Regions from separate parts of the Nocardiopsis coralliicola genome, predicted to be linked through region 2. Evidence: riboswitches for the same ligand, from Rfam matches in the RefSeq annotation. Region 2 holds a riboswitch; the other holds the start of a gene.

The links. A riboswitch is a leader RNA that binds a small molecule or an ion and turns the genes downstream of it on or off. The one in region 2 is predicted to bind thiamine pyrophosphate.
Region 1: it holds a riboswitch for thiamine pyrophosphate, as region 2 does, so the genes downstream of both, thiC (phosphomethylpyrimidine synthase ThiC) here and thiO (glycine oxidase ThiO) in region 2, are expected to answer to the same signal.

Annotation. Positions count from the first base shown of each region.
Region 1 covers NZ_BAAGXT010000004.1:197,889-202,140, reverse strand. The annotation lists gene ACYVGT_RS05370 (lycopene cyclase family protein) at 1-1,031, shown strand, start outside; gene ACYVGT_RS05365 (hypothetical protein) at 1,215-1,874, shown strand; TPP riboswitch at 1,979-2,089, shown strand; gene thiC (phosphomethylpyrimidine synthase ThiC) at 2,085-3,893, shown strand; gene ACYVGT_RS05355 (FkbM family methyltransferase) at 3,928-4,252, opposite strand, start outside.
Region 2 covers NZ_BAAGXT010000032.1:6,920-11,171, forward strand. The annotation lists gene ACYVGT_RS19775 (thiazole synthase) at 1-542, opposite strand, end outside; gene thiS (sulfur carrier protein ThiS) at 551-751, opposite strand; gene thiO (glycine oxidase ThiO) at 790-2,082, opposite strand; TPP riboswitch at 2,080-2,190, opposite strand; gene ACYVGT_RS19790 (Rv2175c family DNA-binding protein) at 2,295-2,654, shown strand; gene thiE (thiamine phosphate synthase) at 2,957-3,616, shown strand; gene ACYVGT_RS19800 (long-chain fatty acid--CoA ligase) at 3,878-4,252, shown strand, end outside.

The sequences.
Region 1 (4,252 bases), on a different contig from region 2:
ACCGGACCTGGTGCTACTGGGAGCGCGGCCCCGGGCCCTGGGACGGCCTGCTGGCCGCGCGGTGGGAGAAGCTCGCCGTTCGCGGGCCGGAGGGCGCCACCGTGGCGGGCCCCATCGCTCCGCACTCCTACAAGATGCTGCGCTCCCGCGATTTCGAGGACCACGTCCGCTCCCGGCTGCCCGCCAACGTCGAGCCGGTCACCGCCACCGCCTCCCGCATCGACGACGGCGCCGAGCACGCCGCGGTGCAGGCCGAACGCGCGGACGGCACGCAGGTCCGCCTGCGCGCCCGGTGGGTGTTCGACACCCGCCCGGCGCCGCTGCCCCGCCCCGCGCGCACCACGCTCCTGCAGCACTTCCGCGGCTGGTTCCTGCGCACCGACGCCGATGCCTTCGACGCGGAGACCGCGCTGCTGATGGACCTGCGGCTGCCCCAGCCCCGCGGCGGTGTCGCGTTCGGCTACGTGCTCCCGCTCAGCGCCCGCAGTGCCCTGGTGGAGTACACCGAATTCACCCGCACGGTCCTGGACGACGCGGGCTACACGGCTGCGCTGCGGCACTACACCGGCGACGTGCTGGGCCTGGAAGGGGCCGCTGTCACCGCGGTCGAGCAGGGCGCCATCCCGATGACCGACGGCCGCTTCATTCCCCGTGCAGGGCGCCGCGTGTTCCGCCTCGGCGCCGCGGGCGGGGCCACCCGGCCCTCCACCGGCTACACCTTCAGCGGCATCCAGCGCCAGGTCGCCGCGGTGGCGCGCGCACTGGAAGAGGGGCGCACGCCGGTGCCCCCGGTGCCGCACCGCCGCCGGCACCTGGCGATGGACGCGGTGCTGCTGCGCGCCCTGGACGCGGGGCGGGTGCGCGGCGACGCGTTCTTCGCCGGACTGTTCGCCCGCAACAGCATGGTCGACGTGCTCGACTTCCTCGACGGGCGCACCACCCTCCGCCGCGAGCTCGCCATCGGGGCGACCACGCCCGTCGCGCCCATGGCTGCCACCGTGGTCGAACGCCTGCTCGGCCGGCCCCGCTGAGGCGCCGCCCGCCCGATTCCTTGAAGGCTCGCCCCGCGCTGGGTCATACCAGCGGGCAGCGGTGCCTGGGGCGGGGCGTGTCCCGACCTCCCGGGAACGCACCGGTGCCAGCCATAGAGTGCACGAGCATCCGTTATCCTCTTGAAAATCGAGTAGATCGAGTTTCGAGGAATTGGAGTCCCGATGGTCTCGGCCACGTTCGGGCTGTTCGCCGCCTCCCACGCGGTCCTCTGCGCGGCGCTGCTCGGCGCGGCGCGAAAGCAGCGGTCCTGGTGCCTGCTGTTCGCCGGCGTGGTCGCCGCAGGGCTGGTCTACGACAACGGCATCGTCGCCCTGGGGGCCGCCATCGGCGAGGGGGCGCTTCTGGAGGGGCTGAACTACCCGCGTTTCGTGGTCCACGCCCTGTTCACGCCGCTGCTGGTGATCACCGCGGTGGGTCTGGCGCGGCGCTCCGGCGCCCCGTGGGCGCAGGGCAGGGGAGTGCACGCCGCCTTCTGCGCGGTGGCCGCCGCGCTCGTCGCCTACGGAATCGGCTTCGAGGTCGCCGGCCTGGAACTCGTGCCGCAGACCGAGGGCGACGCCCTCCGCTACTCCGGCGCCGAGGCCGCTCCGCCGGTCCCGGCCGCCGCCGCGATCCTGATCGTCATCGGGGTCGGCCTCGCCCTGGTCCGCAGAGGAGGGCTGGCGCTGCTGCTCGGCGCGGCCGCGATGTTCGCGGCGGCCGCCGCTCCCAGCGCGCCGATGGCGCTCGCCAATCTCGGCGAAGTGGCCCTGATCGCCGGATTCGCAATCACCGGAACCCGCCGGCCGCCCGCCGCGGCGCTCCGCTCCGCGCCCGGGTGAAAAATTCGAGGGGCAGCCGCCGATTTCCGCCGCCTGCGCTGGCATTTCCCAATCGGACGCGATAGTGGGATTGCCAGGTGCGGGGCGGACTGTGATACACGTTCTGTGACCCCGCGGGGGCCTTCGGTAGAGGGCTGAGATCAGGCTGGCACCGCCTGGAACCGTTGAACCTGATCCGGTTGACACCGGCGTAGGAAGCGAGGACCGCAGATGGCTGCGCGCATTCCCGAAAAGCCCCGCCCCACTGGAAATCCGGCCGGCGAACCCGACTCTGAGCGGTATGCGTCGCATTCGCTCGCCTGGGTCGAGGACTCGGAGCACGGGATCCGCGTTCCGGTCACCGAGATCGCACTCGACGACACCTCCGGGCGCCCCAACGAACCGGTCCGCGTCTACCGCACTGCCGGTCCCGGCAGCGTCCCCGAGTACGGACTGCCGCCGCTGCGCGCGCCGTGGATCGCGGCGCGCGAGGACACCGAGACCTATGCGGCGCGGGGCCGCCGGCTCGCCGACGACGGCCGCGCGGCCGCGCGGCGGGGCGCCCCGTCCCAGCAGTGGCAGGGGCGCCGCGCGGCACCGCTCCGCGCAAAGGCCGGTGGCACGGTCACCCAGATGCACTACGCGCGGCGCGGCATCGTCACCCCCGAAATGCGGTTCGTGGCACTGCGCGAGCAGTGCGACGCGGAGCTGGTCCGCAGCGAAGTCGCCGCGGGCCGGGCGATCATCCCGGCCAACGTGAACCACCCGGAGTCCGAGCCGATGATCATCGGCAAGCGGTTCCTGGTGAAGATCAACGCCAATATCGGCAACTCCGCGGTCACCAGCTCGATCGCCGAGGAGGTGGCCAAGCTCCAATGGGCCGCCAAATGGGGCGCGGACACCCTGATGGACCTGTCGACCGGAAACGACATCCACACCACCCGCGAATGGATCATCCGCAACGCGCCGATCCCGGTGGGCACGGTGCCCATCTATCAGGCGCTGGAAAAGGTCGACGGCGATGCCAATGCGCTGACCTGGGAAATCTATCGCGACACCATTATCGAGCAGTGCAAGCAGGGCGTCGACTACATGACGGTCCACGCCGGGGTGCTGCTGCGCTACGTCCCGCTGACCGCCGAACGGGTGACCGGGATCGTCTCGCGCGGCGGGTCGATCATGGCCGGCTGGTGCCTGGCCCACCACGAGGAGAACTTCCTCTACACGCGCTTCGACGAGCTCTGCGCGATCTTCGCCCGCTACGACGTCGCCTTCTCACTGGGCGACGGGCTGCGGCCCGGGTCGATCGCCGACGCCAACGACGCCGCCCAGTTCGCCGAGCTGGACACCCTAGCCGAGCTGACCCGCCGGGCGTGGACCCACGACGTCCAGGTCATGGTCGAGGGGCCGGGGCACATCCCGCTGCACCAGGTGCGGGAGAACGTCGAACGGCAGCAGGAGCTCTGCGACGGCGCCCCGTTCTACACGCTGGGGCCGCTGGTCACCGACATCGCCCCCGGCTACGACCACATCACCTCGGCGATCGGGGCCACCGAGATCGCCCGGTACGGCACCGCGATGCTGTGCTACGTCACGCCCAAGGAGCACCTCGGGCTGCCCGACCTCGACGACGTGCGCACCGGGGTGATCACCTACAAGATCGCCGCGCACGCCGCCGACATCGCCAAGGGCCACCCCGGGGCCGCGGCGCGCGACGACGCCCTGTCGAGGGCGCGGTTCGAGTTCCGCTGGCGCGACCAGTTCGCGCTGGGGCTGGACCCCGAGACGGCCGAAGCCTTCCACGACGAGACACTCCCCGCGGAACCCGCCAAGACGGCGCACTTCTGCTCGATGTGCGGGCCGAAGTTCTGCTCCATGCGGATCTCCCAGGACATCCGCGACGCCTACGGCGCCGCGGGATCCGCCGACGTCGCGGCGGGTATGCAGCAGAAGAGCCGCGAGTTCCTCGAGTCCGGCGGGCGGGTCTACCTGCCCGACCCCGCCCCGGCCGCGAGCCGGGGCGAGGCAGGGCCGCCCTAGGCGCCGCTCTCGGGCAGAGGCGCCCCGGCCCTCCTCAACGGCGTTCGTCCGCGAGGGGGCCGCAGGCGTCGACGGCCCGGCGCCACGCACGGGCGTCGTCCCACAGTGCAGCCGGGGGTTCCGCGGGCGCGAAGAGCCACATGCGCTGCTCCGCACCGGAGACCCGGCCGTCGATGACGCTGCGGGCCGGCGCGGGGACCTCGTCGCCCAACTGGTGCCAGGTGTAGTCGAGCGGGCCCAGCAGGTCCATCAGGCGCTCCTCGACGCCGCGGCCCGGGAGGACCTCGCAGAAGACCCAGGGGCGGAACGTCTCCAGGGCGGCGAGGCCCCCGGCGATGACGTCGGGCTCGGTGGTCTCG
Region 2 (4,252 bases):
AGCCCCGAGCCGATCGGTGCGGCCAGCGGCATGACCGCGGCGCAGCCGAGGTTCTCCAGCCGGCGCGCCAGCACTGGGTCGTCGTTGGTGTAGGGGAGCACGGTGAAGCCGTCGTCGACCAGCAGCTCGGCCGCGTCCAGCAGCTCGACCGGGTCGGGCAGCAGGGTGTGCTCGTCGGCGACCACCTCCAGCTTGACCCAGTCGGTCTCCAGGGCCTCGCGGCCCAGCTGCGCGGTGCGGACCGCCTCCGCCGCGGTGAAGCAGCCGGCGGTGTTGGGCAGCGGCGCGATGCCGTTGCGGGACAGCAGGTCCCACACCGAGCCCTCGGTGCCCGGCGTGACGCGGCGCAGCGCCACCGTGGTCAGCTCCGTGGCCGAGGCGAGGAGCGCCTGCTCCAGCACCGCCATCGACGGGGCGCCGCCGGTGCCGGTGATCAGCCGCGAGCCGAAGGACCGGCCCGCGATGACCAGCGGGTCGGAGCCCGCTGCGGAGCCCGGTGCCGGGCCGGTCGCGGCGGCCGCGGGTGCGGTGGTCTCGGTCATCGGTGTCCTCACCCTCCCTGGACTGCGGTCACGACGTCGACGCGGTCCCCGTCGGCGAGCGGCGCGCTGTCCCAGGACCCCCGGCGCACGACCGCGTCGTTGACGGCGGCGGCCACCCCGCCGGGCGCCTGTGTCAGGGCGCGGACCACATCGCCGACGGTACTGCCGTCGGGGTAGGCCCGGTGTTCTCCGTTGACGGTGATCTCCACGGCTGCGGCTCCTTCTCGGTACTCGTGCTGCTGGGCGGTCAGCGGGCTGCCCCGGCGCGTCCGGCCGGGGCCCGGTCCTGCGGCGGCTGCTCCGCGCCCTCCGGGCCGGGAGGGGCGCCGAACCGCGCCGCGGCGAAGCGCCGCGCGTGGTCCGGCAGCGGGTCGCCGGCGAGCACCGCGGCCAGCGCGTCGGCGGTCGCCGGGGTGAGCAGCACGCCGTGCCGGAAGTGCCCGGCGGCGAGGTGCAGCCCCTCCGGGCCGCCGCCGGCCGGGCCCAGCAGCGGCTCGTTGTCCGGCGAACCCGGCCGCAGGCCGACGCAGGCCTCGGCGATCTCCAGCTCGCCCACACCGGGCACCAGGGTGTGCGCGTCGCGGAGCACCTGGTAGACGCCGCCCGCGGTGAGCCGGGTGTCGGCGCCCACCTCCTCCTGGGTGGCGCCGACGACGATCTCGCCGTCGGCGCGCGGCACCAGGTACACCGGTACGCCCCGGACCAGGCCGCGCACCGTGCGGCCGACGATCGGCGGTTCACCCGGCGGGGTGCGCAGCCGCAGCAGCTGGCCCTTGACCGGGCGGAGCGGCGGAACCAGCCCCGGCGGCAGGCCGCCGATGGACGGGGTCCAGGCTCCGGCGGCGAGCACGACCTGCTCAGCGCGGACCAGCGCGCCGGAGTCGGTGTAGAGGCCGCGCACCCGCCCTCCGGCAGCGGCGAGAGCGGTGGCCCTGCCCGTGATCCGCCGCACGCCGCGGGCCGCTCCGGCCCGGCGCAGCGCCGCGAGGAGCCGCCGCGGATCGACCGAGTGGTCGCCGGGCACGTGCAGGCCGCCGCGTACGTCGGGGGAGAGCAGCGGCTCCAGCCTGCGGCACTGCCGCGAGGTCAGCCGCTCGGCGTCCATCCCGAGCCGGGCGTGCAGCGTGCCGAGCTCGGTGAGGCGGGAGATGTCGTCGGCGCCGAACGCGATCTGCAGCGTGCCGGCGGTGCTGAAGCCGGCGCAGCCTGCCTCGCCGGCGTCGGCCTCGGCATCGGCGATGAAACCGGGATAGCGGTCGCGGGAGACCGCGGCGAAGCGCATCAGCTCCTCTTCGCCGAAGACCGCCTCGGTGGCCGGGGTGAGCATGCCCGCGGCGACGGTCGAGGCCGCATTCGGCTCGGCGGCCGGTGCCACGACCGCCGTGCGCAGGCCGCGCCGCGCGGCCCGCCAGGCGGTGGCGAGGCCGATCAGCCCGCCGCCGGCCACCACCACGTCGAAGACGGCTCCGGAACCGCCGGGCGGCGCGGCGGCCGCTGCCGCAGCGCCGGGCGCCTCGGGGCCGGACGGTGTCGGGGGCATAGGTGCTCCTCCACTCCCTTCGCCGGAATGACCCGGATCAGGTTCTGCGGTCGAGGGCTCGCAGCCCCCCTCTCAGCCGGGTCCCACCCGGCTCCCGCGGGGATGTTCTCCCCCCATTCTAGGCACGGTGCGCCACCGCGCCCCGCGCGGGAGCGGCCCGGCCGGGGCCCGAGCGGCGCCGCGCTGACGCGCGGATATGGCACATTGGGGGTGTGAACGAGAACGACAAGAGCATCGACGACCTGGTCGGAGACTGGACCACCCTGCGGGACGCCGCGACCGGGATGGGCGTCTCGCCCAACCGGGTCAAGCAGTTCATCCGCGACCACAGGCTGATCGGCATCCGCCGCGCGGGCGAGCTGCAGATCCCCTCCGCGTTCCTGTCCGGGGACGACGTGGTGAAGGGCCTGCCCGGCACGCTCACCGTCCTGGCCGACTGCGGCTTCTCCGACGAGGAGGCGCTCGCCTGGCTGTTCACCGAGGACCCCACCCTGCCCGGCAGCCCGGTCCAGGCGCTGATCGAGAACCGCGGCACCGAAGTCCGCCGCCGGGCGCAGGCGCTGGCCCTGTAGGCCCGCCCCGCCCGAGTCCCCGCGCCGGGGGCGGCCGCTGCGTCCGGCGCGGCGGCCGCCCCCGGCACACCGCGCTTCCGCAGCCGCCGGGGGAGGGTGCCGTCCAGGCCCGCGGCCGGCCCCGCTCCAGCAGGGCCTCCGGCTGCCGGCCGTGCGCCCGCCTGCCGGGGCGGCCCGGTGCCCCCCGGACCTCGCCGCCCGGCGGTGAACCCCGGACAGTGGCGGACGCGCCCCCCGGCCTGCCCCCAGCGGCTCCGCACCGCCCCGCGCCGCGCGCGGGGCGCCCACCCCCAGGAGGCCCCATGAGCCCGACCGTCCGCGAGCGGTTCGCCCGCGCCCGCCTGTACCTGTGCACCGACGCCCGATCCGACCGCGGGGACCTGGAGTCCTTCCTCGATGCGGCACTCGCCGGCGGTGTCGACGTCGTCCAGCTGCGCGACAAGCGGCTGGAAGCCCGCCAGGAGCTGGAAGCGCTCGCCGCAGTGCGCGCCGCCTGCGCGCGGCACGGCGCGCTGATGGCGGTCAACGACCGGGCCGACCTGGCCCACGCGGCCGGCGCCGACGTCCTGCACCTCGGGCAGAACGACCTGCCGGTGCGGGCCGCGCGCGCCATCATCGGCGACGGCCCGGTGATCGGCCGCTCGAACAACACCGCGGAGGCGGCCGCCGCCTCGGCCGAGGAGCCCGGCACGGACTACTTCTGCGTCGGGCCCGTCTGGGCGACGCCCACCAAGCCCGGCCGCCCCGCGGCGGGCCTGGACCTGGTGCGCCGGGCCGCCGAACTGGCGGGCGGCCGGCCGTGGTTCGCCATCGGCGGCATCGGCCAGGACAACCTCGCCGACGTCATCGGCGCCGGCGCCCGCCGCGCCGTCGTCGTCCGCGCCATCACCGAAGCCGACGACCCCGAGGCCGCGGCCGCCGCCCTCGCCCGCCGCCTCGCCGCGGCCGCCGGCGGCGCCTGATCCCGCAGCAGGAGGCCACGGCTGCTGATCCGCGCCGGTTCCCCGGCGCCGGCGTGCACCGCAGCTCCGGCGGCTCCGTCCGCCGCGCCGTCCGCGCCGGCGGCCCCTGCCCCCGCCGCGGAGCGGGCGGCGTCCGTTGGGTAACGATCGGGGGCCGGATCTTCACCGACCGACCGGTCGTTCTTACGTTCGGTCCGAACGGCGGGTGACCGCCGTCACAGCCGAGTCGGGCGCCGGCGGAGCCGGCGGAAAGGCGGGCCGATGCGCAGCAGCATGCAGGACGTCCCTCTGTCAGTGGCGGACCTCGTCCGCTACGGCACCACCGTGCACGGCCGGTCCGAGGCCGCCACCTGGACCGGCGGCGGGTTCCGCCGCAGCACCTTCGACCAGGTGGGGCGGCGTGCCGCGCAGCTCGCGCACGGCCTGCGCGAGCTCGGGATCACCGGCGACGAGCGGGTCGCCACCTTCCAGTGGAACAACCGCGAACACCTCGAGGCCTACCTCGCCGTGCCCGCCATGGGCGCGGTCCTGCACACCCTCAACATCCGGCTGCACGCCGACCAGATCGCCTACATCGCCGAGCACGCCGAGGACCGCGCCGTCATCGCCGACGCCAGCCTCGTCCCGCTGCTGGCC